DNA from 3 places in the Kitasatospora sp. NPDC049285 genome. Region 1 is predicted to be linked to each of the others. Evidence: riboswitches for the same ligand, from Rfam matches in the RefSeq annotation. Region 1 holds a riboswitch; each other region holds the start of a gene.
What was found. A riboswitch is a leader RNA that binds a small molecule or an ion and turns the genes downstream of it on or off. The one in region 1 is predicted to bind thiamine pyrophosphate.
Positions count from the first base shown of each region.

Region 2: it holds a riboswitch for thiamine pyrophosphate, as region 1 does, so the genes downstream of both, thiO (glycine oxidase ThiO) here and AB0K51_RS23790 (cytosine permease) in region 1, are expected to answer to the same signal.
Region 3: it holds a riboswitch for thiamine pyrophosphate, as region 1 does, so the genes downstream of both, thiC (phosphomethylpyrimidine synthase ThiC) here and AB0K51_RS23790 (cytosine permease) in region 1, are expected to answer to the same signal.

Region 1 covers NZ_JBFAQR010000041.1:46,944-57,424, forward strand. The annotation lists gene AB0K51_RS23775 (DUF5926 family protein) at 1-55, opposite strand, end outside; gene AB0K51_RS23780 (ATP-binding protein) at 121-642, opposite strand; gene AB0K51_RS23785 (glycerophosphodiester phosphodiesterase) at 901-1,713, opposite strand; gene AB0K51_RS23790 (cytosine permease) at 1,859-3,229, opposite strand; TPP riboswitch at 3,221-3,372, opposite strand; gene AB0K51_RS23795 (trypsin-like peptidase domain-containing protein) at 3,647-5,347, shown strand; tRNA gene AB0K51_RS23800 (tRNA-Ser) at 5,412-5,502, shown strand; gene AB0K51_RS23805 (hypothetical protein) at 5,578-6,654, opposite strand; gene AB0K51_RS23810 (hypothetical protein) at 6,802-7,023, opposite strand; gene AB0K51_RS23815 (FAD-linked oxidase C-terminal domain-containing protein) at 7,153-8,517, shown strand; gene AB0K51_RS23820 (hypothetical protein) at 8,969-9,301, shown strand; gene AB0K51_RS23825 (EamA family transporter) at 9,519-10,481, opposite strand, start outside.
Region 2 covers NZ_JBFAQR010000002.1:220,320-230,800, forward strand. The annotation lists gene AB0K51_RS02775 (class II 3-deoxy-7-phosphoheptulonate synthase) at 1-829, shown strand, start outside; gene AB0K51_RS02780 ((2Fe-2S)-binding protein) at 955-1,188, shown strand; gene bfr (bacterioferritin) at 1,200-1,682, opposite strand; gene AB0K51_RS02790 (sulfite oxidase-like oxidoreductase) at 1,983-2,612, shown strand; gene pknB (Stk1 family PASTA domain-containing Ser/Thr kinase) at 2,643-4,367, opposite strand; gene AB0K51_RS02800 (thiazole synthase) at 4,443-5,240, opposite strand; gene thiS (sulfur carrier protein ThiS) at 5,244-5,453, opposite strand; gene thiO (glycine oxidase ThiO) at 5,450-6,622, opposite strand; TPP riboswitch at 6,591-6,703, opposite strand; gene AB0K51_RS02815 (FAD-dependent oxidoreductase) at 6,790-7,986, shown strand; gene AB0K51_RS02820 (Rv2175c family DNA-binding protein) at 8,008-8,373, shown strand; gene thiE (thiamine phosphate synthase) at 8,370-9,005, shown strand; gene AB0K51_RS02830 (hypothetical protein) at 9,116-9,847, shown strand; gene AB0K51_RS02835 (polyprenyl synthetase family protein) at 10,263-10,481, opposite strand, start outside.
Region 3 covers NZ_JBFAQR010000033.1:29,687-40,167, forward strand. The annotation lists gene AB0K51_RS21300 (class I adenylate-forming enzyme family protein) at 1-557, opposite strand, end outside; gene AB0K51_RS21305 (glycosyltransferase family 2 protein) at 700-1,440, opposite strand; gene AB0K51_RS21310 (ketoacyl-ACP synthase III) at 1,437-2,444, opposite strand; gene AB0K51_RS21315 (SPFH domain-containing protein) at 2,564-4,021, opposite strand; gene AB0K51_RS21320 (hypothetical protein) at 4,220-4,420, opposite strand; TPP riboswitch at 4,517-4,649, shown strand; gene thiC (phosphomethylpyrimidine synthase ThiC) at 4,645-6,489, shown strand; gene AB0K51_RS21330 (IS21 family transposase) at 6,559-7,935, opposite strand; gene AB0K51_RS21335 (hypothetical protein) at 8,263-8,619, shown strand; gene AB0K51_RS21340 (DUF2637 domain-containing protein) at 8,604-9,377, shown strand; gene AB0K51_RS21345 (ParA family protein) at 9,586-10,443, shown strand; gene AB0K51_RS21350 (hypothetical protein) at 10,440-10,481, shown strand, end outside.

The DNA.
Region 1 (10,481 bases):
CGCCCTCGACGACGGTGGACTGGCTGGGCTGCTTCTTCGCGGCCTTCTTGGCCATGGTGCGGCTCTCCCGGGAACGGCGGACGTTGCACCGCGCAGCCTACTTCGCCCCGGGCCTCCCGCTCAGGCGCTGCGCCGGTGCCCGCCGCCCACCACCTGCCCGAACGCGGGCAGTTCCGCCCACACCGTCACCTGACCGGGTGCGTGCCGCACGCCCCAGTCCCTGGCCAGCTTCCCGACGATGCTCAGGCCCCGACCGCCGTGCGCCGTCACCGACGGACTGCCCGGCAGCGGACGCGTCGTCGCCCCGCCGTCGGTCACCTCCAGCGTCAGCAGACCGTCCCCGTGCATCTCCCAACTCACCAGCACCGTTCCGCCGTCTGACGGATCATCGGCGGGATCGTCCGGCTCGTCCGGCTCGTCCCGGTGATCCACCGCGGCCAGCGGCCTGGCGTGCCGACAGGAATTGCTGAGCAGTTCGGAGAGGATCAACACCGCGTCGTCAATCACCGCATCAGGTATCGAACGGTCGCCGAGATCGCTGCGCAGCCTTCGCCGCGCCACCGAGACGCTGGCCGGACCATGTGGAACGGCCATCGCGGATGAGGTCGACCCGGCCTGAACTGGCACAGCTCGCGCCACCATCAACGCCACCCCCGGACCTCCTTCAGCATCTGCCGAGGGATGGATGCCCGCGCTTAATGCATCGGAAACGGGCGTTCGACGATCCGGTGGGGGCATTAACGGCATCACCACGCACGGTGGGCGAAAGGTGAGCTACGTCTCACGTTGCGTTGTCATGCCGCCCCCGTAGGAAAGGGCGTCGGGAAATACCCCGTTCGGTATTTACCGACACGCAATCCGGGCCACCGGTGCGTCCGGTGTCCGGCTCCGCTGGGGTGCTCAGCGGCCGAGCTGCGCCCGTACCTCGGCCGGGCGGTTGGTGATCAGCGCCTCCACGCCCAGCTCCAGGCAGAGTTCGACGTCCTCCGGGCGGTCCACCGTCCACACGTGCACCGGGTGGCCGGCCCGGCGCAGCGCCGTCACCAGACCGGGGTCGCGGCGCACCAGGTCGATGCCCGGACCGGCGATCGCCGCGCCGCCCGGCAGCGCCCGGGTCCGTCCCAGCACCGGCAGCCGGCGCTCCCACAGGTACACCCGCGGCACCGCCGGCGCGGCCCGCCGGACCCGGTGCAGCGCGAGCTCGGAGAAGCTCATCACCCGCACCGTCGAGTCCTCCGGCGTGGCCGGCAGCAGCCCGAACCGGTCCAGCATCCGCAGCAGTTCGGCCTCCACCCGGCCCGCGTAGCGCACCGGGTGCTTGGTCTCGATCGCCAGCTCCACCCGCCGCCCCGAGTCCGCGACCAGCTCCAACAGCCGCTCCAGCGTGAGGATCCCACTGGGCGTCGGGTCCGCGGGCGACTTCCACGAGCCGAAGTCCAGCGCGGACAGCTGGGCCAGCGTCATCGTCGACACCACGCCCTGGCCGTCCGAGGTCCGCGCCACCGTGCGGTCGTGCACGCACACCAACTGCCCGTCGGAGGTCAGCCGGACGTCGCACTCCAGCCCGTCCGCGCCCTCCTCCAGCGCCCGCCGGTACGCCTCCTCGGTGTGCTCCGGCAGCGCCGCCGAGGAACCCCGGTGGGCGATGACCTTGACCGCCGTGCGGTCGAGCGGGGCGGCGAGGGCGGCGGTGGCGTTGTGCTGGGCGTTCACGCCAACCACCCTACGCGGGGCCGGATGTCGCCCGGCCGCCGCCACGGCGACCACCGGGTGAACACCCGTCGGCCCTACGCCTGCTCGGCCTGCGCGTGCTCTACCTGCGCCTGCCGTGTGCCTACGCCTGCTGTGCCTGCTCCGCCTACGCCTGCTTTGCCGCTACCGGGCGCTCCAGCGCCGACACCGCGCCGGTGGCCAGCGCCGCGACCAGGAAGGAGAACAGCGAGGCCGAGCTCCACGCCTGCGGGGTGAAGTGCACCGCCTGCTGGACGTTCGCCCACAGGTCCGTCCACCAGCCGGCGATCGCGGTCGGCGCCAGGAACTGGTAGGTCGCGAAGCCCAGCACCCACGGCAGCAGCATCACCCAGCGGGACGGTGCGTCCTGCGCCAGGTTCCAGCCGCGCCGGCCCGCGCCGAGGAAGTAGTCCACCGCCAGCACCGCGAACAGCGGCACGAAGACCGAGCCGATCAGGCCCAGGAAGGCGTAGTAGGAGTCGGTGAACTCCTTGATCTGCAGCGCCAGCAGCGTCACCAGCACGCCGATCCCGCCGGTCAGCACCCGCCGGTCCACCCTCGGCAGCAGGTTGTGGATCGACATCGCGGTCGAGTACACGTTGGCGAAGGACTGGTCGGTCTCCCGCAGCACCAGCACCAGCAGGAACGCCCAGCCCGCCGCCACGCCGGTGAACGAGCCGAGGATCTTCTCCGGGTCGCCGCCGGACTGCAGCAGCGCCACCACGCCCAGCAGGTAGCACCACACCTGGGCCACCGTGTAGCCGGAGAACGTCCCCCAGAACGCCTTCGCCGAGCCGCGCGCATGCCGGGTGTAGTCCGCGGCCAGCGGCACGAAGGAGATCGACACCGCGATCACCGCGTCGGTCGCCTTCAGGAAGCCGTGCCAGTTGCCCGCCCCCGGGTCGGGGAAGCCGTGCCGGGCGAACTGCGCCGTGAAGTACACCATCGCCACGCCCACCGCGACGGCCACGTACTTGCGCAGCACCGCGATCGCGCCCAGCGGCCAGATCGTCAGCACCGTGGTCAGCACCCCGGCCAGCAGCACGAACAGCCACCGCCAGCCCTCGGTGCCCGCCACCGTCTGCGCGCCCCAGGCGATCACCGTCAGCTCGTACACGCCCCAGCCGACGCACTGGAGGATGTTCAGCACCGTCGGCACGTACGACAGCCGGGTGCCGAACAGGCCGCGCAGCACCGCCATCGCCGGGGCGCCGGTCCGGGCGCCGATCAGCGCCGCCACCGCCAGCATCGCGGTGCCGATCGCGGTACCCGCCACGATCGCGGTCGCCGCGGCCGAGAAGCCCAGCTCCTCGCCCTGCGCGCCGAGCACCGTGGCGGCACTGGTGAAGCCGATCAGGCTCACCCCGAGGTTCGCCCAGAGCGCGAAGAGCGCCCGGAAGTCGAGGGTGCGCGGAGGCGCGGTGTCGAGGGTCAGCGGGGCCTCGGCCCGCGCGGACGCCGCAAGATCGGAAATTGGGGCAGACGGAACAGCCGTCATGGCCGATACTCCCTACGCCGGCATTACCCGGACAGGTTCCGGCGGTCAGCGCCCCCTCGACCCGACCCGGCGTCACCGCCATGGCCTACGGTCGATCCAGCGCACTCTCAGCCTGGTTGGTCCAAGCTCCCGCGATGTCTTCGGTTTACAGGAGCGACAGGCTAGCCTCCGGGCGGGAGAACGCCAAGGCCAGGGGTGGCTTTCCCGGAGGGATCCGGTGCCGGCGGACCTGTACCGGGTGTGCATGTCAGGGCGACCTAAGGCTTCTCATGGATTCTTCAGGGGCCCGCTTACGGCATCCGAATCCGGCATAGGAAAAACTGTCTTCCGAGGTCGCCGCGCCAGGACGCGGCGACCGTGGTGCCAAGTCCCGAACCGGGTCGCGGCCCGAAGTTCTGTCAGCGATGGAGGTCGTCCGTGAGCACCGAGCACGCGAGTGGTACCACCCCGCCGGAGGAGGGGCCCCGGCCCACCGGCACCGAGGCGGTAGCTTCCGCTCCCGCGCCCGGCCACGATCACCGGGGCGACGCGCCCGCCTACCTGGACGCTCCGCCGCCGGTGCTGCCGGCTGCGCCTGCTGCTCCGGCTGCCGACGACACGATCCAGCTCGGGAAGGCGCCGGAGACCGTGGTGGACGGTCCGGCGCCGTTCCAGAACCCGTACGGCTCGCCGGCCGCGCCGACCAACCCGTTCGCTCGGTCCGCCGAGGGCTCCGTTCCGGCGGAGGGGACAGGCCCTGCGGGAGCTCCGGTCGCGCCGGTTGCTGCGGATGCCCCGCAGGTCGCGCCGGTGGCCGCCGGCAACCCGTTTGCCGCACCGGAGGGTTCCGGTTCTCCGGCGGGCGTCCCGGGCGGTGCCGAGGGGCAGTCGCACCACCCGTTCGGCGCCGGCCAGCCGGTCGGCGGCTGGGCGTACCCGTCCGGCGGCGACGCGGGCGTGCCCGGCGGTCCGGGTCCGGAGTGGGGCGCGGGTGCGCCGCAGCCCGGCAAGGGCAAGAAGCGCGGCGGGATGATCGCCCTGGTCGCGGCCGTCGCCCTGGTGGCGGGCCTGGCCGGCGGGCTGGTCGGCGCGGCCGTCACCGACAAGGACGGCGGCAGCTCCAACACCGGCGCCAGCCACTCCAGCACCACCGTCACGGTCGGCGACAACCAGAAGACCAACGACCGCTCGCCGGAGTCGGTCGCCGGGATCGCCGCGAAGGCGCTGCCGTCCACCGTCACCATCAAGGCGCAGGGCTCCTCGGAGTCCGGCACCGGCACCGGGTTCGTCTTCGACACCGAGGGCCACATCCTGACCAACAACCACGTGGTCGCCCCCGCCGCCAACGGCGGCAAGCTCACCGTCAAGTTCTCCGACGGCTCCTCGTACACCGCGTCCGTGGTCGGCCGTGCCCAGGGCTACGACGTCGCGGTGATCCGCCTCGACAACCCGCCCACCGGCAAGCTGGTCCCGCTGCCGCTCGGCGACTCCGACAAGGTCGCGATCGGCGACGCCACCATCGCGATCGGCGCCCCGTACGGCCTCGAAGGCACCGTCACCACCGGCATCATCAGCGCCAAGGACCGCCCGGTCGCCTCCGGCGACGAGACCGGTGCCCAGGCGTCCTACATGAACGCCCTGCAGACCGACGCCTCGATCAACCCCGGCAACTCCGGCGGCCCGCTGCTCAACGGCTCCGGCGCGGTGATCGGCATCAACTCGGCCATCCAGTCCAACACCAGCGGCAGCGGCCGGGCCGGCTCGATCGGACTCGGCTTCGCCATCCCGATCAACCAGGCCAAGTGGGTCGCCCAGACCCTGATCAAGGACGGCACGCCCGTCTACGCGATCCTCGGCGTCCTGCGCAACGACGACTACAAGGGCGACGGCGCCCAGATCCAGACCGCCGCCGTCCAGGGCACCGCCCCCGTCACCGCCGGCGGCCCCGCCGACCAGGCCGGCCTCAAGCCCGGCGACGTGATCACCAAGCTCGGTGGCATCACCATCGACAGCGGCCCGACCCTGGTCTCCGAGATCTGGACCCACAAGCCCGGCGAGAAGGTCGACGTCGAGTACACCCGCGACGGAAAGACCGCCAAGACCACCGTCACCCTGGGCGAACGCAAGGGCGACAACTGACCCACCCCACCCCGAAACGGTGTGCACCGAACCCGCCCCGACCCGTTAGGCTGGCCTCCGCCAAGGAGGGTTGCCCGAGCGGCCTAAGGGAACAGTCTTGAAAACTGTCGTGGCGTGACCCGTCACCGTGGGTTCAAATCCCACACCCTCCGCCAGGGTGGATGAAACCACAGCTCAGGGCGGGTACCGGAGGATTCCGGTACCCGCCCTGACGCGTTGTCGCCCTCCGGTCAGAGGGTGGTCGTGGTGTCCACCAGCGCGAGGTCGAACGGGCCTGATCCCACGTTGAGTTGGGAGGTGACCCGGGTGTTCGCGGGGTCGATGATGCTGAGGCCCTTCGGGTCGTCGAGCGAGCTGGTGAGGTAGGCGGCGGTTCCGTCCGGGGTGAAGGCGACGTTGGTGGGGTTGCGGCCGACGGTGAGCGTGGCGGGGCGGGCGGTGTCGGTGGCGGTGTCGACGACGGCCACGTCGGTGGAGGCCGACTCGGTGACGTAGAGCAGGGAGCCGTCGGGGCTGACGGCGGCGTTCCCGGCGACGCCGAACCCGGGGAGGCCGATCGGTGCGTGGAGGAGGGTGAGCGAGCAGGCGTCGATGTCGAGGACCTGGTTCGTGGTGGCGTCCACGGCGTAGAGGCGTCGGCCGTCGGGCGCGAGCGTGAGGCTGATCAGGAGGCCGCCGCTGTTGGGGCTGTCGAGCGTTGCCAGGGTCTGGCCGGTGCCGAGATCGAGCAGCCTGACGGAGTTGTCGGTCACGACGTACGCCTGCTGCCCGCCGGGGGCCAGCGCCATCCGGATGGGGTTGGCGCCGATGGCGAGGGTCCTGACCACCTGGAGGGTGGCCGCGTCGATGACCATAATGCTGCCCGCGATGGTCGGGGATCCGCTGTTCACGACGTACACGGTGCGCCCGTCCGGGGAGACGAGCACCTGGACCGGCTGCTCTCCCACGGCGACGGTGGCGGTCACCGCGGCGGCGCGCGTGTCGACGACGGAGAGGCTGTTGCTGTAGAAGTTGGCGACGTACGCCGTGGTGCCGTCCCGCTGGACCGCCACCGCGTTGGGGAGCTGGCCGAACCCGGTGGAGACGGTTTCGACCACGCGCTGCGTCCGCCGGTCCAGGACCACCAGGCTGCCGTTGAACCCCTGCGGATCATCGGAGTCGACGATGAAGGCGTACTCGTTCAGGGCCGCGGTGCCGGTGCCGGGCGCGGAAGCGGCGACGTCGGCGGACGCGTGGAGCACGGTCGCGCCGATCAGCAGCAGGGTGCAGGCGCCGATGACGGCGGCCCGTCGGGTGGGATTCCGCACGAGGTTCCTCCTGGGGCACGACCGGGCTGCGACGTGGTTCACCAGGGAGTATGCGGCGCGGTCCGTCCGGTGTGACGGCTCGCCACCATCCTGCGCCGATCTGCCACTCGGACAGCCCCAGGCCCCCGGGCGTCAGGTGGCGGACCGTCAGAAGAGGGTCGGCGGGAGGTCCTGGCCGGGGAGGCCGGGGAGGGTGTCCTGCCAGCGGGTGGCTTCGGTGAGGGGGAGTTGGCGCATGCTGCCGTCGCAGAGGACGAGGGAGCGGCGGTCGCGCTTGTGGTCGTGGATGACGCCGTAGCCGGTGCGGCGGGTGGGCATCAGGGCGACCGGGCGCTCGCAGGCGGGGCACTGGACACGGGGTGCGCGCATGGGAACAGGGTGCCCGAGGGGACCGACAGCGGGACAGGGGTCGGCGCAGCGGCGGTCGGGGCTTGCCCGGGGTGGGGGAGGGGAGGAGAGTGCGGGCGGTGGAGTGGTGTGCGGGAGTGGAGGGTTGCCGTGGGTGATCTGGTCGAGCGGCTGACGGCGGGGCTGCCGGGTGGGGCGGTCGCGGTGGATCGGGATGTCACGGCGGCGTACGCGCGGGACATGGCCGGGTTCTGTGCGGCCGGGGATCCGGCGGTGGTGGTGTTCCCGGAGACGGTGGAGCAGGTGCAGTTCGTCATGCGGACGGCCACCGAGCTGCGGGTGCCGGTGGTGCCGCAGGGCGCGCGGACGGGCCTGTCGGGCGGTGCCAACGCGGTGGACGGGTGCGTCCTGCTCTCGCTGACCCGGATGAACCGGATCCTGGAGCTCGATCCGGTGGAGCGGATCGCCGTGGTGCAGCCGGGCGTGGTGAACGCCGAACTGTCGCGTGCGGCCGAGGCGGTGGGCCTGTCCTACCCGCCGGACCCGTCCAGCTGGGAGTCGTGCACCATCGGCGGCAACATCGGCACCGGCGCGGGCGGCCTGTGCTGCGTGAAGTACGGCGTGACCAGCGAGTACGTACTCGGGCTCGACGTGGTGCTGGCGGACGGCCGGCTGCTGCGGACCGGGCGGCGGACCGCCAAGGGGGTGGCCGGGTACGACCTGACGCGGTTGTTCGTCGGGTCGGAGGGGACCCTGGGCGTGGTGGTGGAGGCCGTGGTCGCGCTGCGGCCCGCGCCGGGCCCGCAGTTGGTGCTGGCCGCCGAGTTCGACTCGGTGGACGCCGCGGGGCAGGCGGTGTGCGAGGTGATGGCGGCGGGGTTCACGCCGTCGCTGATGGAGCTGATGGACGCCACCACCGTGCGGGCGGTGAACGAGATGGCGCAGATGGGACTGCCGGAGTCGACCCGGGCGTTGCTGCTGGTCGCCTTCGACGGGCCGGACCAGCGCGAGCGGCTGGCTGCGGTGGCGGAGCTGTGCACCGCCGCGGGAGCCACCGAGGTGGTGCCGGCCGAGGACCGGGCCGAGTCCGAACTGCTGCTCCAGGCACGGCGCCTGTCGCTGCCGGCGATGGAGCGGATGGGCACCACGATGATCGACGACGTGGCGGTGCCGCGGGCCCGGCTGGCCGCGATGCTGAACGGGGTGGCCGAGATCGCCGACCGGTACCGGCTGACCATCGGCGTGGTCTCGCACGCCGGCGACGGCAACACCCACCCGGTGGTGATCTTCGATGCCCAGGACGCCGAGCAGGTGGAGCGGGCGAAGCAGTCCTTCGACGACATCATGGCGCTGGGCCTGGAACTCGGCGGCACGGTGACCGGCGAGCACGGCGTCGGGCTGCTGAAGCGGGAGTGGCTGGCACGCGAGCTGGGGCCGGTGGGGCTGGAGCTGCAGCGGCAGATCAAGGGGGTCTTCGATCCGCTGGGAATTCTCAATCCGGGAAAGATGATCTGATTCGGGAAAGATGATTAGTCGGGGAAGGATGATCTGACAATCCTGCGCTATTGGGAATTGTCGACAATGGATGGTCATCGAACCGAAGCGGGGCGCGGGCGGTAATTCCGCGCGCCCCGGGGCTCGTGCGACTCGCCGGACGGGGCCCTCCCGTGCGCCCGCCGGGAGGGTGTTGCGCCGCCGCCGTCCGGGCGAAGTGCCAGATCAGTGTCGGTGCGTCGGTCAGCGAACCGACCGTCCGCGGATTATGCGCCGAGTCGTCAGCATCACGCTAATGGGCGAAAAGGCTCTTCGGTGCTGGTGCTTTGTCGATTTGTTGCGGAAGTCTGGTCCCCGGCGTCGCAGCCCCCGGAGTTCGTTTGGCCGCGAACCCGGATTCGAATATCCCGAATATCAGCTGACCAGTCCGCAGCCCGAGGGCTGACGGTCGACGATTTCACGGAGGAATTTCATGGCGCGCTCCCGCACCACTCACTTGGCCGCCCTGCTCGTTTCCGTCCCGCTGGCAGCCGGTCTGCTGCTCGCCGGGGCCGGCGCCGCGGCGGCCGACAACGGTGCGGCTGCCGACCACGGCTCCAACGGCAGCGTGGTCTCCAACCTCGGCAGCGGCAACATCTTCGGATCGGTCGACGGCAACTACAACTCCACCCAGCAGACGGCGACCGGCGCCGGTGCGTCGAACCAGAACAACACCCTGGGCGTGAAGGACAACTACGGCATCGTCCTCGCCGACCAGTCCAACAAGAACTTCACCTTCGTCTACTCGCCGGTCTTCACCTCCTGACCTCCCGGCGGGAGGTGCGTACGGCCGGCGGGGGCGCCGACCGGAACAGGGCACGGACCGCCGTGGCACCCGGGAGTGGAGAGGGTCACCGCCTCGGGGCGCAGAGAGCACGAGATCCCCGGAGAGAAGTCCCGGAGGATCCCGAGGAGAACCCCGCGGGGGCGCGCAGGCCGCAACGGCCTCCGCGCCCCCGCGGGCGTTCCGTCGGAACGGAAAGTCAGCGCCGAGCCGTCAGCGTCGCGCCGACGCTCGCCGCGACGACGCAGCAGATGCCCAGCACCTGCGGCAGCCCGAGCACCTGGCCCAGCACCACCAGGCCGACCAGGGCGCTGACCGCCGGGTCCAGGCTGACGATGACGCTGAACACCCGCTGGGACATCCGGCGCAGCGCGGTCATCTCCAGCGCGTACGGCAGCACCGGGAAGAGCAGGGCGACCGCGGCGACGGCGAGCAGCAGCAGGACGGGGGAGCCGGAGTCGGCCAAGCCGTGCACGGCTTCGGCGGCGCCGAACGGGGCGAGCACCAGGGTGCCGATGGTGAAGGAGACCGCGAGGCCTTCGAAGCCCTTGAAGGCCGCGCCGACCTTGTCGGTGAACAGGATGTACCCGGCGTAGCAGGCGGCGGCGCCGAAGGCGCAGGCCAGTCCGACCGGGTCGAGCCCGCCGGAGCCGTCGCCGCCGAGCAGGGTGAGCAGGGCGACCCCGGCGGCGGCCAGCATCGCCCAGAGGACGTGGCCGGCCCGGCGGGCGAAGACCAGGGCGACGGCGAGCGGTCCGAGGAACTCGATGGTGGCGGCGGTGCCCATCGGGAGGCGGTCGACGGCACCCGCGAACAGCAGGGTCATCCCGGCCGAGGCGACGCCGAGCAGGCCGCCCAGGGCCAGGTCGCGGGGGCTGCGTCCGCGCAGCTTGGGCCGGGTGAAGGCGAGCAGGACGACGGCCGCGAAGGCGAGCCGCAGGAAGGTGGCACCGGCCACGCCCAGGATGCCGAACAGGGGCTTGGAGGCGGCCACACCGAGCTGCACCGCCAGCATCGACACCACGCACAGCACCGGCGCCGGTACCGCGCCCACCCGTCGGCGCGCACCGGCCGACCGGTCGCGGGCGGTGGAGCCCCGCGCCGGGCGGGCACTGCCCTGCACCTTGGAAACGGAGGTGGCGGGCGCGTAGTCGGTGGCGGT
Region 2 (10,481 bases), on a different contig from region 1:
CTTCACCACCGGCGGTTACGCCGACCTGCGCCAGGTGCACGCCTGGAACCAGGACTTCGTGCGCAACTCCCCGGCGGGGCAGCGCTACGAGCAGCTGGCCCGGGAGATCGACCAGGCGCTGGCCTTCATGAACGCCTGCGGGGTGGCCCCCGAGGAGTTCAAGACGGTCGAGTTCTTCTCCTCGCACGAGGCGCTGATCCTCGACTACGAGACGGCGCTGACCCGCACCGACTCGCGCACCGGTGAGCTGTACGACGTCTCCGGCCACATGGTGTGGATCGGCGAGCGCACCCGTCAGCTCGACCACGCGCACATCGAGTTCGCGGCCAAGATCCGCAACCCGATCGGCGTGAAGCTCGGCCCGACCACCACGGTCGACGACGCGCTCACCCTGATCGACCGGCTCGACCCGGACCGCGAGCCCGGCCGGCTCACCTTCATCACCCGGATGGGCGCGGGCAAGATCCGTGACCACCTGCCCACCCTGGTGGAGAAGGTCACCGCCTCCGGCGCGCAGGTCGTGTGGATCACCGACCCGATGCACGGCAACACCTTCGAGGCGTCGAGCGGCCACAAGACCCGCAAGTTCGACGACGTCCTGGACGAGGTCAAGGGCTTCTTCGAGGTCCACCGCGCGCTCGGCACCCACCCGGGCGGCATCCACGTGGAGCTCACCGGCGACGACGTCACCGAGTGCGTCGGCGGCGGCGACGAGGTGCTGGTCGACGACCTGCACCAGCGCTACGAGACCGCCTGCGACCCGCGCCTCAACCGCAGCCAGTCGCTGGACCTGGCGTTCCTGGTCGCCGAGATGTACCGCGGCCAGTAACCGGCCGGCAGTGTGACGAAGGCCCCTCCGCATTCGGGACATCCGAGTCGGAGGGGCCTTTTTCGTACCCGGACCACCAGGTAAGGTAAGGCTCAGTAAACCGCACGAGCTGGAAGGGGCCGCGCATGTACGTGTGCATGTGCCATGCGGTCACCGAGGACCAGGTGAAGCAGGCGATCGACGCCGGGGCGACCACGCCGCGCCAGATAGCCGGCGGCTGCAAGGCCGGCACCGACTGCGGCTCCTGCGTGCGCCGCATCCAGGCGCTGCTCGGTGAGCACGGTGCCCGCCCCTGCCCGACCGCCCGGCTCGCCCAGCGGATCGGTCTGGCCGAGCCCACCGCCCCGCAGGCCGCGTAGCCCGGTAGCGGTCAGCTGCTCTCCGGCTGCTCGATGAGCTGCGCGATGTAGAGCGCGTCGCCGAGCTTCTCCAGCAGTTCGAGCTGGGTGTCGAGGTAGTCGATGTGGTGTTCCTCGTCGGCCAGGATGTCCTCGAAGATGTTCGCCGAGGTGACGTCGTTCTTGGCGCGCATCACCACGATCCCGCGCTTGAGCCGGTCGATCGCCTCGACCTCGATCTGCCGGTCCGCCTCGAACATCTCCTTGACGGTCTGTCCGATCCGGACGTGGAACAGCCGCTGGTAGTTCGGCAGCCCGTCCAGGAACAGGATCCGGTCGGTCAGCACCTCGGCGTGCTTCATCTCGTCGAAGGACTCGTGCCGGGTGTACTTCGCGAGCTTCGTCCAGCCGAAGTTCTCCTGCATCTTCGCGTGCAGGAAGTACTGGTTGATGGCGGTGAGCTCGGCCGTCAGCTGCTCGTTGAGGAACTCGATGACCTCGGGATCGCCCTGCATGGCCTGCCTTCCTGTACGGCGAATTCCGGTGGGTGCCCGGTTGCCCCGCATCGTGGCACCTGAACGGGTGTACTTCCAGTAAGTTCACGCTTACCGCGGGTATTTCCGGACCGCATTTCCGTGCGTGTGCACCGCTCTGACCTGCTGGTATGGGGAATTGATTGAGCCGTTCGGGGGTATCTCACCCGAACGCGCGCGCGGATTTGCGGCGCGCTGCCCCCCTCCCGACGGAGACATTTCCCGGGGGCGTGCGGCGGGGGCGCGCGTGGGAAGGCGCCCGCCGTCTGTCACCATGGAGGCATGGGTCAGCACCAACCGGAACAACCGCCGCCGTCTGACCCGAGGCTCCCCCCGGGGCAGAAGCCGCAACGCGGCTGGCCGGTGCTGCACTACGGTCCGGTGCCCCGGTTCAAGCCGCAGAGCTGGGACTTCCAGGTCTTCGGGGCCACTGCCGACGCGGAGAAGACCAGCTGGGACTTCGCCGCCTTCCACGCGCTGCCCCGGGTCACCGTCCGCGGCGACTTCCACTGCGTCACCAAGTTCTCCATGCTCGGCAACGAGTGGGGCGGCGTCGCCGGCAAGACCGTGCTGGACCTGGTCCCGCCCGACCCCTCGGTCACCCACGTGATGGTCTGGGCCGAGTACGGCTACAGCGCCAACCTGCGGCTCGCCGACTTCGCCGACCCGGGCACCGTCTTCGCCACCCACCACAACGGCGAGCCGCTCACCCTGGAGCACGGCTTCCCGGTCCGCCTGGTGGTCCCGCACCTGTACGCCTGGAAGGGCCCCAAGTGGGTCCGCGCGGTCGAGTACATGCGGGCCGACCGGCGCGGCTTCTGGGAGGAGCGCGGCTACCACAACCTGGCCGACCCGTGGCAGCAGCAGCGCTACTCGTACCAGGAGCAGGACGGCGACGGCCCGCTGCGCTGACGCCGCGTCAGCGGGTCGCGGCGGTGCGGGTCAGAACAGGCTGACGGTGACCGTCACGACCGAGCCCTGCGGGCGCGGGGTGCCCGCCGCCGGGGACTGGCCGGTCACCTTGCCGAGCGGGAGCAGCCCGCCGAGCTTGGCCTGGAAGCCGGCCGCCTCCAGTGCCTTCGACGCGTCGTCCCAGGACAGCCCGCCGACGTCCGGCACCGGCGTCATGCCCTTCGAAACCGTCAGCGCCACCGGCGCGTTGGGGGCCAGCCGGGTGCCGGGGACCGGGTCGGCGCCGATCACCGAGCCCTTCGGCACGGTGTCGCTGAACTGCTCGCGGACGGTGCCCGCCGACAGCTTCGCGTCGGTCAGCGCCCGGGTGGCGTCGACCAGTGGACGGCCCGTCAGCTCCGGCACCGCCACCCGCTCGGGGCCGCGCGAGACCACCACCCGCACCGGGTCGCTCTTGCGGATCCGGGTCCCGTTCCCCGGCTCGGTGGCGATCACCTGCCCGGCCTGCACCGACTCGCTGAACTGCTGCACGAAGGTCCCGTGCAGGCCCTGCCCGTCCAGCGTCGCCGTCGCCTGCTCCTGGCTCTGCCCGAGCACGCTCGGCACCGTCGCGTACACCGCGCTGGACAGCGTGAAGGTGATCCCGGTGACCAGCAGCGCCACGGCCACGCCCACCGCCGCCCACACCAGCGGCTTGCGGCTGCGCCGGCGGCGCGACGGGCGGGCCGGCGGTTCGTCGTGCACCGGGCGGACCGGCGGCAGCAGCTGCGGCGGCACCTCCAGCACGCTGGTGCGCTCCAGGCCGTCGGGCGGCACGGCGCCGATCACCGCGGTGACCTCGCCCGGGTTGTACCGGGGCGTCGGGCGGGTGGAGGCCGGCGGCTCGGCGTTCAGCTGCGCCGGGCCGAGCGCGCGGCGGGCCCGCTGCAGCGCGGCCAGCAGCTCCACGGCGTCCCACGGCCGGCGCTGCGGGTCGCGGGCGGTGGCGGCGGCCACTATCGCGTCCAGCTCCGGGCCGACCGCCGGGGCGGTCCGGGACGGCGGCGGGACGTCCTCGTGCAGGTGGCGGTACAGCACCTCGCCGGCGTTCAGGCCGGTGTGGGGCTTCGCGCCGGTCAGCATCTCGTACAGCAGGATGCCCGCCGCGTAGACGTCGACCCGCTGGTCCGGCGCCACCTCACGGCTGATCAGCTCCGGCGCCAGGTAGGAGACGGTGCCCAGCAGCTGGTTCGGTTCGGTGGACGGCGCGGCGTCCTGGCCGGTGAGGATCCGGACCAGGCCGAAGTCGGCGACCTTGACCAGGCCGGTGTCGGTGATCAGCACGTTCTCCGGCTTGACGTCCCGGTGCACCAGGTCGGCGCGGTGGGCCGCGCCGAGCGCCGCCAGCACGGGCTCCAGGATGTCGAGCGCCGCGCGGACGGAGAGCGCGCCGCGGTCGCGCAGCACGTCGCGCAGGTTGCGGCCGGGGACGTACTCCAGCGCCATGAACACGGCCCGGGCGTCCGCGCCCTGGTCGAGCACGTTCACCACGTTGGGGTGGGCGAGCCGGGCGACCGCCTTGGCCTCGCGGATGAACCGCGCGGTGAAGGCGGCGTCGCCGACCAGCGACGGCTGCATCACCTTCAGCGCCACGGTCCGGTCCAGCCGGGTGTCGGTCCCGCGGTACACCGTGGACATCCCGCCGACGGCGACCAGCTGCTCGACCCGGTACCGTCCGTCGAGCAGCGCCCCGATCAGGGGGTCGTTGAGGGGCATGTCCACCCGAGGAGTGTAGGGGGAGGAGGGCGACGAAGGGTGCACATCGCCCGCCCCCGGGTTCGGTGGCAGACCCTAGAACGCGGGCCGCTCCCGGGTGTCCAGGTCCGCCAGGCCCGCCGTCGGGGAGGACGCCTCGGCGTGGTAGCGGCGCGGGATGCGGCCGGCGCGGTGGGCCAGCCGGCCGGCCTCGACCGCGCGGCGCATGGCGTCGGCCATCAGGACCGGGTCCTGGGCGCGGGTGACGGCGGAGGCCAGCATCACGGCGGAGCAGCCGAGTTCCATGGCCAGGGCGGCGTCGGAGGCGGTGCCGGCGCCGGCGTCGAGGATCACCGGGACGCCCGCGGACTCGGTGATCAGCTGGAAGTTGTGCGGGTTGCGGATGCCGAGGCCGGAGCCGATCGGCGAGCCCAGCGGCATGATCGCCGCACAGCCGACGTCCTCCAGCTTCCGGGCCAGCACCGGGTCGTCGTTGGTGTACGGCAGGACGGTGAAGCCGTCGTCGACCAGCGTCTCGGCGGCGTCCAGCAGTTCGATCGGGTCGGGCAGCAGGGTCCGCTCGTCGGCGATCACCTCCAGCTTCACCCAGTCGGTGCCGAGCGCCTCGCGGGCCAGTCGGGCGGTCAGCACGGCCTCGCCGGCGGTGTAGCAGCCCGCGGTGTTCGGCAGCACCCGGATCCCGTTGCGGGCCAGCACCTCCAGGACCGAGCCCTGGGTCGCGGTGTCGACCCGGCGCATCGCCACGGTGGTCAGCTCGGTGCCGGAGACCTTCAGGGCCTGTTCCAGGACGTCCAGGCTGGGGGCGCCGCCGGTGCCCATGATCAGGCGGGAGGTGAAGGTGGTGTCGGCGATGGTGAGGAGGTCGTCGGCCATCGGTCAGCCTCCCTGGACGGCGGTGAGGATCTCGACCCGGTCGCCGTCGCGCAGCGCCGTGGCGGACCACGAACTGCGGGGCACCACGGCCTCGTTGACGGCGGCGGCGACGCCGGTGTTGGCGGCCGAGAGTTCGGCGACCACCGTGTCGAGGGTGACGGCGGCGGGCAGGGTGCGCGGGGCGCCGTTGACGGTCAGGGCGATCTGGTTCATGCGGAGACCTTGGTCGTGAAGCGGTCGGGGGCGAAGTCGGCGGCCAGCGCGGGGACTTCACCGGTGGCGAGGTAGTCGGCGAGCAGGTCGGCGGTGACCGGGGTGAGCAGCACGCCGTTGCGGTAGTGCCCGGTGGCGGCGGCCAGGCCCGGCAGCGCGGTCGGGCCGAGCAGCGGGGCGTTGTCGGGGGAGCCCGGGCGCAGGCCCGCGCCCGTCTCGACGAGCGGCAGCTCGGTGATGCCGGGGACGAGTTCGTGGGCGTCGCGGAGCAGCTCGTAGACGCCGCCGGCGGTGACCGTGGTGTCGTGGCCCAGCTCCTCGGTGGTCGCGCCGATCACCACCTCGCCGTCGGCGCGCGGCACCAGGTACAGATGCTGGCCGCGCACCACGGCGCGGACGTTGCGGGACAGGAACGGCCGGTACGCCGGTGGCACGCGCAGGCGAAGCACCTGGCCCTTGACCGGCCGGATCGCGGGCAGCACCCCGTCCGGCAGCCCGGGCAGCAGGTGGCTGCGGGAGCCGGCCGCGAGGACGGTCCGCCCGGCCGTCAGCCGCTCGCCGGTCGACAGCCGGACGCCGGTGGCGCGGCCGTCGGCGACCAGCAGCTCGGCGGCCTCGGCGCGGTGGAGGACCACGCCGAGCCGCTCGGCGGCGGCGACCAGGGCGCGGGCCAGCCGGCGGCCGTCCACCTGGTGGTCGTCGGCGACGTGCAGCCCGCCGCGCACCCCGGGGGCCAGCATCGGCTCCAGCCGGCGGCACTCCCGGCCGGTCAGCCACTCGGAGGCCAGGCCCAGGCGCTGGTGGAAGGCGTGCAGTTCGCGCAGTTCGGCGCGGTCGTCGGCGTCCAGGGCGACGGCCAGCGTGCCGGTCTGCCGGTAGCCGGTGTCCAGGCCGGTGAGTTCGGTGAGCTCGGCGGTGAAGGCGGCGTAGCGCTCGTTGGAGGCCATGCCCAGGCGCAGCAGCGGCTCCTCGCCGTACTGCAGCTCGGTCACCGGGGCGAGCATGCCCGCGGCGACCTGCGCCGCGCCGCCGCCCGGGGCGGGGTCGACCAGCGCGACCGACAGGCCGCGCTGCGCGGTGCGCCAGGCGACGCCGAGGCCGATGACGCCCCCGCCGACCACCAGCACGTCGGAATGTGCCACAGCGGCTTCTTCTCCCTTCGCCGGCATGACCCGGATCAGGTTCGGACGGTCGCAGGCCGCGTCAGCCCGCCTCTCAGCCCGGTGCTCCGGGCTCCCGTGATGAGGTGTGCACCCACCATAACGCCGGGCGCGGCCGGAGCTGTAAGCACATTCGAAGGGCGGACGCTCGAGGACGGCTCGCTACTGTGGACGGCATGGCTGAGTTGAGGGCAACGGACCGGGTGGTCGTGGTCGGGGCGGGCATGGCGGGCGCGCAGGTCGCGCTGGGCCTGCGACAGGGCGGCTGGGAGGGTGCGGTGACCCTGCTCGGCGCGGAGCGGCACCTGCCGTACGACCGGCCGCCGCTCTCCAAGGACGTCCTGCTCGGCAAGGCCGACTCCACCGTCTTCGACCTCGACTGGCCCGCCCTCGACGTCGAGGTGCTCACCGGCCACCGGGCCACCGGCCTGAACGCCGGGGTGCTGCACACCGACCGCGGCGAACTCCCGTACGGCGCGCTGGTGATCGCCACCGGCGCCGACCCCCGGACGCTGCCCGGGCTGCCCGACGCCCGGACGCTGCGCACCGTCGACGACGCCCTCGCGCTGCGCGCCGCGCTCACCCCCGGCAAGCGGATCGTGCTGGTCGGGGCCGGCTGGATCGGCGCCGAGACCGCCACCGTCGCCCGCCAACTCGGCTGCCACGTCACGGTGGTGGAGGCCGCGGCGACCCCGCTCGCGGGCGCGCTGCCGGCCGAGCTCGGCGCGCTGATGGCCGACTGGTACGCCGCCGCCGACGTCGACCTGCGCTGCGGCGCGGGCGTCGCGGGCGCCGCCGACGGCGGGGTGCTGCTCGCCGACGGTACCCACCTGCCCGCGGACGAGGTGGTGGTCGGCATCGGCGCCCGCCCCGCCACCGGCTGGCTCGCCGACGGCCCGCTCGCCCTCGACCCGGACGGCTCGATCCCGGTCGACGACCGCCTGCGCACCGCGCTGCCCGGCGTCTGGGCGGCCGGCGACTGCGTCTCCTACCCCTCCGCCCGGTTCGGCGCCCGGCTCGCCGTCCAGCACTGGGACCACGCGATGCACTCCGGCGGCGCGGTCGCGGGCCGGCTGCTCGGCACGGCGGACGGCCCGTACGACCCCGTCCCGTACTTCTGGTCCGAGCAGTTCGGCCGCATGGTCCAGTACGCGGGCCGGCACGCGGGCGCCGACCACCTGCTGTGGCGCGGCTCGCCGTCCGAGCGGGAGTGGTCGGTGCTCTGGCTGCGCGACGGCGTCCTGGTCGCGATGCTCGCCGTCGACCGGCCGCGCGACCTGGCCCAGGCCCGCCGCCTGATCGACCGCGGCGCGGTGCTCGACCCGGCGCTCGCCGCGGACCCGGCCGTCCAGCTCAAGGCGGCAACCCGGTAGCGCGTGGGTAGGCTGGGTGTCGTGAGCGAGATTGATCCGAAGATTGACGCCCTGGTCCCCGCGTGGCTCTACCTGCCCGACATCTCGGAGCGGTGGGGTGTGGTGATCACCGAGGTACGCGACATGGTGCGGAACCGCACCCTGCTGGCCGTGCGCCGGGGTGAGAACAACTCCCTTCAGGTCCCGGCCGACTTCATCGAGGACGACGGCCCGGTCAAGCACCTGGTCGGCACCCTGACCGTGCTCCGCGACTGCGGCTTCTCCGACCAGGAGATCCTCGAGTGGATGTTCACCGAGGACCCGTCGCTGCCGGGCAGCCCGATCCAGGCGCTGCGGGAGAACCGCGGCACCGAGGTCAAGCGCCGCGCCCAGGCCATGGCCCTGTGACGGCCCGTCAGCAGCTGGCCGACGCACGGCTGTACCTGTGCACGGACGCCCGGCGCGAGCAGGGCGACCTGGCGGACTTCCTGGACGCCGTGCTGGCCGGCGGCGTCGACGTCGTGCAGCTGCGCGACAAGTCGCTGGAGGCCCGGCAGGAGCTGGAGTACCTGGAGGTCTTCGCCGACGCGGCGCGCCGCCACGGCAAGCTGCTCGCCGTCAACGACCGCGCGGACGTCGCCTTCGGCGCCCGGCCGGACGTCCTCCACCTCGGCCAGGACGACCTCCCGGTGCCCGTCGCCCGGCGGATCCTCGGCGAGGACGTGCTGATCGGCCGGTCCTGCCACGCCGAGGCGGAGGTGGACACCGCGCTCACCGAGCCGGGCGTCGACTACTTCTGCACCGGCCCGGTCTGGCCCACCCCGACCAAGCCCGGCCGGCACGCCCCCGGGCTGGACCTGGTCCGCTACGCGGCCGCCGCCGGCTCCGCGCGCCCCTGGTTCGCCATCGGCGGCATCCACCTCGGCAACCTGGACGAGGTCCTGGCCGCCGGCGCCACCCGCATCGTCGTGGTCCGCGCCCTCACCGCCGCCGAGGACCCGGCCGCCGCCGCCGCCGAACTCGCCGCGCGCCTGCGCTGACCGCTCCGCCGTGCGGGCCGGGGACGCTTCGCCCCCGGCCCGTTCCGCGTCAACTCGCGGGTTCGGAAAAGCGGGTGACGGTCGAACAGGCGTGTTGGTAGCGTCCGGGCGTGGCCAAGTTGAACCAGATCATCGCCGTCGAAAAGGGCGTCAAGTCGAAGTCGTTCCAGGAGCTGACGCAGGCGCACCAGGACCTGCAGAAGCCCGCGTTGCTGGCGGGCATCTCCCGGACGTACCAGCCCAAGGACGAGGAGGGCGAGCAGCTGCCGCCGGAGTCCACGCGGGTGCAGGTGAAGGCGGAGGACGTGCTGCGGGCGACCGCGGCGACGCTGACCCGGCTGTTCGACGTCACGGCGACCAAGGACTGGGCCAACACCGAGGCCCGGGGGGACGTGGTGGTCGACGGGCGGACGCTGGTGGCGGCCGCGCCGGTGACGTACCTGCTGTTCCTGGAGAAGCAGTTGACCGACCTGCGGACCTTCGTCCGCAAGCTGCCGGTGCTGGACGCCGCCGAGGCGTGGAACCACGACCCGTCCACCGACGCGTGGAAGACCGAGGCGGTGCGCACCATCCGCACCAAGAAGGTGCCGCGCAACCACGTGAAAGCCGAGGCGACGGAGAAGCACCCGGCGCAGGTCGAGGTGTACTACGAGGACGTCGCGATCGGGTACTGGACGACCGTGAAGTTCTCCGGCGCGCTGCCGGCCCGGCGGGTGAACGAGCTGCTGGAGCGGGTGGAGAAGCTGCAGCAGGCCGTGCAGTACGCCCGCGAGGAGGCGAACGGCGCCGAGGTCGACGACCGGCGGGTCGGCGACGCGGTGTTCGGCTACCTGTTCGGGTAGCCCCATGATCGCCCCCGGGTGAGACCGGGGGTGGCGCGAAGAGCGCAAGCTGACACTGAGGTTGAAGCTGACAACGGGGAACAGGTGGAGGTTCGAGTCCTCCCCCCGGCACCACGCGCCGGGGTGGCCCAACACGGCAGAGGCATCCCCCTGAAACTCAGACTCTCGCTCAAGTCTCAGCATTCGCCGCCGAGCGCCGGATCGACCGGACGGGGACCGAGAACGTCGGATGCGGGTTCGACTCCCGCCTGCGCCTCTACGCGGCGCGGTAGCTTCAATGGCAAAGCACGACGTTGTGAGATTGATCCCCGGCCTTAAACGTGCCGGTGCAGAGCAATTGGGTGGCACCTCAGGGGCCCGGGACGCTGGATACCGCTCCCGGGTCCCGTCACGTTTCCGGGGCGGGCGCTCCCGGTCAGTACTTGCGGACGGTCGCGGCGTCGGCCAGCGCCGCCAGCACCTCGCGGGCCGGTCCGGTGGCCAGCGGTGCCGCGTCCAGCGCGGCGAGGGCGGTGTCCATGAGGTGGTCGATGCGGGCCTCGACCACGGCGGGGGCCCCACTGGCGGCGATCAGCTCGCGCAGGTCGGCGATCTCCTCGGGGGTGAGGTCGGGCGCGCCGAGCCGGGTGTCGAG
Region 3 (10,481 bases), on a different contig from region 1:
ACCGCGCGCGGGGCGGCGGTGGTGCCCGAGGTGAAGACGATCACCGCGTCGCCGTCGCCGTCGTACGGGCGCGGCGGCGGTGCGGCGGCGTCCGGGACGGCGGGCGCGCTGCCGAGGGTGCGGGGTCCGAGGGTGACCACCGGGCCGAGCTCCCGCAGCGGCGGGAGTTCCAGCCGCAGGCGGCGAGCCAGCGGACGGGCCCAGCCGGCCACCGCCTGCGCCGCGGCGTCGGCCACCACCAGCGCGGGCGGTGCCAGCGCCAGGCGGGCCCGCAGCACCTCCGGCCCGGCGCCCGGGTCCAGCACCGCGACCCGTAGGCCCAGCCGGTGCGCGGCCAGCAGCACCGCGAGCGCCCGCGGCCCCGGCCGGACCGCCACCCCGAGCGTGTCCCCCGGCCGCAGCCCGTACCGGTGGTGCAGCGAGGCCGCCAACCGGTCGGCGAGCGCGGTCAGTTCACCGCACCGGGCGAGCACGCGCGGGCTGCCGCCGCGGGTCGCGGTGAGCAGCGCGGGTCGGGAGCCGCCCTGACGGAGGGTCCGATCGAGTTGGTCGAGCACGGCGGATCGCTCCTGGGTGGTCGCGGCTTGGCTGCGGGTCTCGAGGCTCGGGTCTGGGTATCGGGTCTCGGTCCTCGGGTCTCGGCTCTCTGGTCTCTGGTCGGCGCGAGGGTGCCCGGTGCGAGGGCTACCGGTGCGAGGGCTACCGGACGTCCACCGCGCGGTTACCCGCTCCGCGTTCGAGGTACCAGCGGGCGGTGCCGCGCAGGCCGTAGGCACGGATGCGGCGGGTCGAGTTCTGCACCACCATGTCGCGGCGGTGCACGATCGCGGTGCTGCGCAGCCGGATCCGGTTGATGAAGGCCCGGTCGGTCGGCGAGGGGCGGCGGGGCATGCCGCCGCTGGCGAGGTAGAGCTCGGCGGTGATCGCCATGTTGTTGCCGGCGTGCATCCGGTACGGCGTCAGGTAGCCGTGGCGGCGGCGGTGGGCGGGCCGGATCCGGCCGAAGAACGCGCCGAGGGCGACCAGCAGCAGGAAGACGCCCCGGCCGAGCGGCCCGTGCTCGTCGCGCCGGGCGGTGACCCGTCCGCACACCAGACCGCCGGAGCTGAGCATCCCGGCGCGGGCGGCGGCGCTCCAGCCGGGCTGCGGGAGGCAGTCGGCGTCCGTGCGGGCGAGCAGCCGCGCGCCGTGCGCGATGGCGTGCCGGAAGCCGGAGTCGACGGCGCAGCCGACGCCCTTCTCGGGTTCGGTCAGCAGGTGCACCGGGAAGGGTGCCTGCGCCGCGAACGCCAGGACCTGCTCGGCGGTGGCGTCGGTGGAGCCGTTGTCGACCACCAGCAGGGTGAAGTCGCGGTCGTGCTGGGCGGCGAGGGCACGCAGCGTGCCGCCGATCCGGGCGGCCTCCTGGTAGGCGGGGACGACCACCCAGAGCTCGGTCACGACTTCTCCCAGACCATCGTCTGCAGGCTGACCCCGCCGCCCAGCCCGACCATCAGCACCCGCTCGCCGGGCATCAACTCATCCATGATGCGGTCGAGTTGGACCCCGATCGTGGCGGACGCCAGATTGCCCAGCTCGGGCACGGTGACCACCAGCTTGTCCGCCGGAACCCCGGTGAGCTCGACGAACCGCTCCAGGTAGGGGAGGGTCACCTGGTGCACCAGCACCCGGGTGTAGGCGTCCCAGCCGTAGCCGGTGCGGGCCGCCACCCGGGTCAGGATGTCCGCGCCGATCTTCTCGAAGACGCCGCGCAACTCCTTGCCACCGCCCCGGAAGTAGCTCCACTCGTCGCCGCGCGGATGCCGCGAGCCGCCGCCGGGGATGCCGCCGACCTCCCAGTGTTCGGAGGCGGTCTCGGTCTCCACGTCGAGGATGCCGCCGCGTGCCACCGGTTCGACCACGACGGCCGCGCCCGCGTCGCCGAAGGTGTAGCCGGCGAACCCGTCGCGGAACTCGGCGAGGCCGGACGGGTCGCGGCGCATCGCCCGGCTCGGGGTCTCGCCGGTGACCACCAGCGCCCGGCGGGCCCGGCCGGCCAGGATCATCGCCCGCGCGGTGTCGATCCCGTTGAGGAAGCTGTTGCAGGCGTTGGAGACGTCCAGGGCGTGGGCGCGGGAACCGAGTTCGGCCTGCACCAGGTGCGCGGTCGCGGGCTCGCAGACGTCCCGGGAGGCGGAGGCGAACACCAGCAGGTCGACGTCGGCGGGTTCCAGCCCGCGGGCGGCCAGCGCCTTGCGGGCCGCGTCCAGCGCGAGGACGGAGGGGTGCTCGTCCGGTCCGGCGAACCGGCGGGTGCGGATGCCGGTCGCCTTCTCGAACATGCCGTCGGGCAGCGCGAGTCCGCTTCCAGCCGCCACCTCGTCCTGCAGCTGCTTCGAGGTGACGACCTGCCGGGGCAGGCACGAGCCGACGGCGGTGATCCCGACGCGGGGCAGCAGATTCATGGGCTCGATGCTCGCGTGCCGGGCGTCACGGGGGCGTGAGTACGGGTACTCAGGTCGCAGGGGCGCGGGTGCGGAACCGTGGTCCCGCACCCGCGCCCCCGTTCCACTCTGACCGGTCGTCAGCTCTTGCTGCCGTCCTGGATCGGGATGACCTGCGCCGCCGCGGGCTTGGCGGCGGCCTCGGCGGCCTCCGCACCCCCGCCGGGGTTCATCGAGCTCAGCAGCTGCCGGGCCAGGCCCAGGCCGGTGCCGCCCATGGTGAGCGCCTTGGCGAACATCTCGGACATGCCCTCCGCGCCGTTCAGCAGCACCATGTGCTCGACATTGCCGAAGGCGTCCGCGCCGGCCCGCACGATGGCCGGCCAGTTCTCCGCCAACTGCTGGGCGACGACGGCTTCCTGGTTCTCGGCGAGGGCCGCCGCGCGGGCCTTGATGCCCTCCGCCTCGGCCAGGCCCAGCGCGCGGAGGGCCTCGGCCTCGGCGAGGCCCTTGGCCGCCGCGGCGGCGGCCTCCGCCTCACCGGTGGCCCGGGTCGCCTCGGCGGCGGCCAGACCGCGGGCCCGGGTGGCCTCGGCCTCGGCGCCCGCCGCGACCTTGACCCGGTTGGCCTCGGCCGCGGTCTTCAACTCGGTCTCCTTGGCGGACGCCTGGGCGGCCGAGATCCGGGCGTCGCGGTCGGCGTCGGCCTTGGTCCGGGTCTCGTACGCCCGGGCGTCCGCGGGCTTGCGGACGTCGGCCTGCAGCTGCTGCTCCCTGCGGTGCGCCTCCAACTCGGCGACCTTGGTCTCCTGGACCACGACCTCCTGCCGGGAGGCGGCCAGCGCGAGCGGTCCGGCCTGCTGCGCCTGGGCCGCGGCGGTGTCCATCTCGGCCTGGTAACCGGCCTGCTGGATCGCCGAGTTGCGCGTCGCCTCGGCCTTGCGGGCGAACGCCTCCTGCTCCGCCTCGGTGGCCCGGCGGTCGGCCTCGGCGGCCGCGATGCGGGCGTCGCGCTGGACCGCCGCGGCGTGCGGCGCGGCCAGGTTGGTGATGTAGCCGGTCGGGTCCAGGATCTCCTGGATCTGCAGCGAGTCGATGATCAGGCCGAGCTTCTCCATCTCGGCGCCGGACGCGGAACGGGTCTCCCCGGTGAGCCGCTCACGGTCGCGGATCATGTCCTCGACCGTCAGCCCGCCGACGATGGAGCGCAGGTGGCCGGCGAACACGTTGTGCACCCGCTGGCCCATCATCTTCTGCTGGTCCAGGAAGCGGCGTCCGGCGTTGGCGATCGACACCGAGTCGTCGCCGACCTTGAAGATCACCACGCCCTTGACGTGCACCGGAATGCCCTGCGACGTCACGCACTCGACGTCCAGCTCGGACTCGTTCAGGTCCAGCGACAGCCGCCGCACCGCCTGGACGCCCGGCACCACGAAGGTGCCCCGCCCGGTGACGATCCGGAACCCCAGGCCGTCCCCGTGCTTGGCGCCCGAGATGATCAGCGCCTCGTTCGGTTCGGCGACCCGCCACATCAGCTTGAACAGCGTGACGATCACCACGATGGAGGCGATGGCGCCTCCGACGATGCCGACAAGCATCGGCAATCTCCCCCTTCAGGGCGCACCGGTCCCGTGGCTGCGCGTCGGTTGTGCAGGATGGCGCGGAACGCGGTGGCAGCCCGACATTCTGCGCCTGCCGTGATCGCAGCGGAAGAGGGATCGCCCGTGCGCACCGTCACTGTCTCGAAACAGTTTCGGGAGGTTTGCCGGAGCGCTGCTGACGTGCGGTCAGACCGCTCAGAACGGCTGCACGTAGACCGTGCGCGGTGGCTGGTACTCGACCACCACGACCGTCGAGCCGATCTCCAGCGTCTCACCGGGCACCGCCAGGTACGCCAGGAACGCCTCGCTGCCCTGACGCTCCGGCACGTGCACCATGACCTCGCCGACCAGCCCCCGGCCGATCCGGCCCGTCACCCGCCCGATGAGTCCGACCATCGCGCCAGTCTGACCGGCCGTCCGGAGCATGTCCACTGGCCGGAAGCCGTCTGGACCCACAAGGTTCGCACCGCTACGGTGGTCGGCGTCCTGCCCTCGCAGGACACGGGAGCTCGGAGCACCGGGCTGAGAGGACGCTGACCGGCACGTGCGCACGTGCCACTCGCTGCGTCGACCGCAGGAACCTGACCGGGTAATGCCGGCGTAGGGAGTGAACAGGTCTCATGACCGTTTTCGAAGCACGGCCGCAGTCTGCCTCCGACGGCTCGAACGACGCCGCTACCGGTTCGGCGTCGACGGACAGCACCACCACCGGCTACCCGACCCCGGCGTGGCGCAAGGCGTACCGCCAGGGCAGCCGCCCCGACCTGCGCGTTCCGTACCGCGAGGTCCACTTGACCAACGGCCGCACCGTCCCGCTGTACGACACCTCCGGCCCGTACACCGACCCCGACCACAGCGCGGACGTCCGGCGCGGCCTGCCCGCGCTGCGCGACCCGTGGATCCGCCAGCGCGGCGACGTCGAGGAGTACGACGGCCGGGAGGCCCGGCCCGAGGACGACGGCATCCGCCACACCTCCCCGCGCGGCGGCGACCTGCGCACCCTGGACGCCGTCTTCCCCGGCCGCCCGCGCCGCCCGCTGCGCGCCCGCGACGGCGTCGCGGTCACCCAACTCGGCTACGCCAAGCAGGGGTTGATCACCCCCGAGATGGAGTACGTGGCGCTCCGGGAGGGCCTGGAGCCCGAGTTCGTCCGGGACATGGTGGCGCGCGGACGCGCCGTCATCCCGGTCAACGTCAACCACCCCGAGGTCGAACCGGCCATCATCGGCACCGACTTCCTGGTGAAGATCAACGCCAACATCGGCAACTCCGCGGTCACCTCCTCCATCGAGGAGGAGGTGGAGAAGATGACCTGGGCCACCCGCTGGGGCGCCGACACCGTCATGGACCTCTCCACCGGCCGCAACATCCACACCACCCGCGAGTGGATCCTGCGCAACTCCCCGGTCCCGATCGGCACCGTCCCGCTCTACCAGGCGCTGGAGAAGGTCGACGGCCGCGCCGAGGAGCTCAGCTGGGAGGTCTACCGGGACACCGTCGTCGAGCAGTGCGAGCAGGGCGTCGACTACATGACGGTGCACGCCGGCGTGCTGCTGCGCTACGTCCCGCTCACCGCCCGCCGTAAGACCGGCATCGTCTCCCGCGGCGGATCGATCATGGCCGCGTGGTGCCTGGCGCACCATCAGGAGAACTTCCTCTACACCAACTTCGAGGAGCTCTGCGACCTGCTGCGCGCCTACGACGTCACCTTCTCGCTCGGTGACGGCCTGCGCCCCGGCTCGATCGCGGACGCCAACGACGAGGCGCAGTTCGCGGAGCTGACCACGCTCGGCGAGCTCGGGCGGATCGCCCGCGCCAAGGACGTCCAGGTGATGATCGAGGGCCCGGGCCACGTCCCGATGCACAAGATCCGCGAGAACATGGACCTCCAGAAGGAGATCTGCGACGACGCGCCCTTCTACACCCTGGGCCCGCTCACCACCGACGTCGCACCCGGCTACGACCACATCACCTCGGGCATCGGCGCCGCGATGATCGCCTGGTGGGGCACCGCGATGCTCTGCTACGTCACGCCCAAGGAACACCTGGGCCTCCCCAACCGCGACGACGTCAAGACCGGCGTCATCACGTACAAGATCGCCGCCCACGCCGCGGACCTCGCCAAGGGCCACCCCGGTGCGCAGGCCTGGGACGACGCGCTCTCCGACGCCCGCTTCGAGTTCCGCTGGGAGGACCAGTTCAACCTCGCGCTGGACCCGGAGACCGCGCGCGACTTCCACGACGAGACGCTCCCCGCCGAACCGGCCAAGACCGCGCACTTCTGCTCCATGTGCGGCCCGAAGTTCTGCTCCATGAAGATCAGCCAGCAGATCCGCGCCGACCACGGCGACGGGTCCAGCGCGATGCAGAGCGACGTCGACGCCGAGGCGCTGGCCGGGATGCAGGCCAAGTCCGAGGAGTTCGCGGCCCGGGGCAACCGGGTCTACCTCCCGCTGGCGGACTGAGCCGCCGATGACGCCGGTCCGCGCTTCGGAGGGGGGAGCGCGGGCCGGGCTCTTTCCGGGTCAGGCGGCTCAGCTTCCGGCGTCGTCGGCCGGGCGGTCCCGCTGGGGTGGCACCCGCGGCGTCGTGATGTCCTGCTCCTCGTCGGGGCGGCGGCTGGGCGGGACTTTGAACCGGGCGCGTAGCACGGCGGCTTCGGCCAGAGCCTGTGGGGACGGCGGGCGCGGCGTGTTCCGTCGGCAGGACGGGGTGGTGGCGGGCGCCGGTACCGGGCGCCGCTCCAGTACGGCGACGGCGCTGCTGCGCTCGACCGTCAAACCGGCCCCCGTCGGGGCGAGCGAGTAGCGGGCGATGACGGCTCCGCCGGGCGTTTCGATGGACAGTCGGGCCTGGTCGAGGCGCCGGCAGACCTCCACCTGGGCGCCGGCCAGGTGGTCCGGCACGACGTAGAAGTTGCCGCGGAAGGGCACCAGGCCCTGGGCGGTGATGGTACGGCGGGCGCGGACGCGGGCCGGGAAAGGCAGGACGGGCATCTCGCGAAGCGCGGCGGTGTCCACACAGCGGCTGCCGACCTCTGGGTGCGGCGCGTCGTCGGTCCTCCTGCGCCGGGAGTCCAGGTTCGCGGCGAGCCGGTTCAGGCTGCCCTGGGCGTCCTGGAGGGTGGTGTCGTTCGTCACCCCGCGCCACCAGGAGCGGAGGGCCCTGTCCAGGGTCCGACGGGTGTGCGAACGGTGGTCGGTCGGCAGGCGGCACTCGATGCGCGCGCCGTAGTGTCCGGCCACCTGTCGGAACGCCGGTGTCACCCGGTTGGTCGTCGGGCACCACATGGCCGGTGTCCGGCCGAACCGCCAGCACCCGGCGGTGCCGCCGAGCCGTCTCAGCACGAGGTCGACGGCTTCCACGAGGTTGGGCAGTTCCTGGTCCTCCGCGAGCGCCACAGACCAACGGCCGAGGCCGTCGTCGGCGTCCGTACCGGAGCCGGTGAGCGAGGCCAGCAGCAGGCACGCCCGGTTGCCGTAGCCCCAACCCGTCGGCGGCTCGGGAAGCCGCAGCCAGTCGAACTCGACGGCCTCCTCGCTCCGCCGGGCGGCGGGTCGGCTGCGCGCGACCGTGACTGCATCCTGGCACTGCTCACAGGCCGGCCGGGCCTGGTGTCTTCGCAGGCCCCGGGTGAAGGTCGAGTAGCCGCCCGGATAGCCGAGGTCGACGACCTCGTCGAAGAGCGCGGTCGCGGCGAGGTGCGGGTCCTCCGCGAGGCGTCGGCGGCAGTACGGCAGGAATTGGAGGAAGGCGTCCTGGGAAGAAATTCGGATGCCCGGGGTTCGCTTGCCGCGAAGGTAGGACCTCACCGTTTTTCGATCACGCCCGAGGTGTCGGGAGATCTTGATTATCGACCATCCCTGGCGATGAAGACTGACTGCTTCCAGGTACTCCCGCCTGCTGAGCAAGAAGCCTCCCGAGGTCGAATCCAGACCGATTCAAGTCGGTGAATATGCCAAGAGCAAACCGGAAACATAGCACGCGGAGTGGCTGTGCCGAGAGAATGAACGTTTCTCTTGCGATTGTTTTACTGGGGACTTCTGGCGAGCGGTGCCGGAGGTGAATATTTGATTACCCATACCCGGGCCGATTGGGATACGTTCCGTAGTCGGCGAGAAAAGACCCACCCCCCGCGCCACCCCCCGGGTAATTTCATGGAGCGTCTCCGATATCGAATATGGAAGGACACCTGGATGCCGTAAGAACGGAGATCGCCGCTCCTCGTTGATGAACCCGTGACCTCAACACGCCAGCCCTACACCTCGTCACCCCCCGTGCGGGAGCCGGTCGCCCCGCTCGGGAACTGGCTCTTCGTTCCCGACCGCCACAACGCCGTGGGCGACGTGGCCACCGGCTACCTCGCGCGCAACGGCGAGCGCGTCACCCTGTCGTACACGTCCCGCGCGTTGGCCGATTTCGAGCGGACGATCCGGCAGTTGCAGAGCGACTTCGCCGCGCGGATCGGCTCCCTGCTCTTCTCGGCCGAGACGCCGCAGGTCGTACCGAGGCCCCCTGCACGGGCCCTGGCCGGGGAGCGGACCAAGCCGCGGACAGGCGACCGCGTGGGGAGCGTGCCGTGTACGACCGTATGACCGAGCCTCCCGACCGGCACGGGGACCACGGCTTCGGCGAGCCCGAGGACCGGGCATGGGCCACGCCCCGTGACCGTATCCGTGCGGCAACCCTTCCGGCGGGCGACTGGTACGACGACGGCTTCGCCCGTGACCTCAGCCGCGCGTACGGCGACGCGCAGGCGTTCAACCCCACCGTCACATCGGCCGGCGGTTGGGGGGACGAGACGGTGTTCGTGCCCCCTCCGCGCGCGCCGGTCGACCTGCCGGGGCCGGCCAGGCAGGGCCGACCGGTCGGCCCGTCGGCCTCGCGGCATCGCCGACGGTCTCCTGTCTCCCACCCGGCCCGTGCCCAGCTGATCAGCTCGGTGTTCGGCGCTCTGACGGCGGTCACGGTCGCCTCGGCCTGCGTACTCGGCTGGGTGTTCTCCTACGGCCCGTTGCGGGAGGTGGCGTTCTCACGCGTGCCGCAAGGACTGTCGCCGTTGTGGCCGGCGGTCGTCTACGGGCCGTGGCTCGCGGGTTGTCTGTCGGTCCTGCGTGCGGTCCAGTACGGACGTCAGCCGGTCCACTCCTGGGTCGTGGTGGTGCTGTTCTCCGGCCTCGCGGCCGGACTGTGCGTCGCCGACGTCTCCTGGACCCTGTCCGCCGTCATCGTCGCCGGGCTGCCCCCGCTCACCGGAGTCGTCTCGCTCCATCAACTGGTTCGCCAGCTCACCGCGGTTCGGGGCACGCGCCAACCTCTGGGCCGCCAGGCGGGGCGCAAGGCGTCCCGGTGACCCGCGGTCACCGGCCGATGGCCGCCGACCGAGGCCGTGGTCGCGGTGCGCGGTCGTTCTTGCCCAATTGGGCAAGAACGATCTTGGTGGTGGGGGCGCGGCGTCCGCGACGTCTGCGGCAGCGGCGCCCTCGACATCCGCGGTTGTGGGCGAGAGCGTCGGCGCGTGCTGCCGGGTGGGGGGCGGTCGGATGACTATCGTCCGTGCCATGACCGATACGGCACCGGGCGCCGTTCTCGACGCTCTCGCACTTCCCTCACCGCGCCACGGTGGGGCCGAACCGGCCCGCATCATCGCCGTCTGCAACCAGAAGGGCGGCGTCGGGAAGACCACCACCACGATCAACCTGGCCGGCGCCCTCGCCAGTCACGGCCTGCGCGTGCTGGTCGTCGACTGCGACCCGCAGGGCAACGCCAGCATGGCCTTCAAGGTCCCGCTGCTGAACGAGGACGCGGGCGCCACCCAGGCCACCGTCGTCCTGGGGATGGGCGACCCCCGACCGATCATCGCCCGCACCCGGGTGCCGAACATCGACGTCCTCCCCGGCTCGATGGACATGTGCTTCCTGCCGTCCCGGATGCGCGAGCACGGCAGCAGCATCGGCCTCTACCGCCGCCTGCTGTCGCACGTGGTCCACCTCTACGACGTGGTCCTGCTCGATCTGCGACCGGCGCTGGACACCGACACCGACGCCCAGACCGCCGCGGCGGACGCGGCGATCATCCTGGTCGACGTCGACGAGTGGTCGATGAAGGCCGTCAAGATGCAGACCGCCCAGCACATCGTCGCGATGCGCAAGGCCGAGCGGCCGGACGGCGACCTGGAGATCCTCGGCCTGATCATCGGCCGGGTCACGCGGCCGATGGGCGACTTCGACGCGAAGATCTACCAGCAGCTCAGGAGCCACCCGCGCATCCGCTGCATCGGCGAGGTCCCCATCCGGGCGACCGACCTCAAGGAGTCCCGCAGCGTCGGCCTGCCGGTCGTCCAACACCGGCCGAAGAGCGACACCGCCGGATTCTTCCTCGACATCGCCGCCCACGCGGGACTGGTGAAGACCGCATGAGCCACGCGTACGAGCTCGAAGGCTGGGACGACGACGAC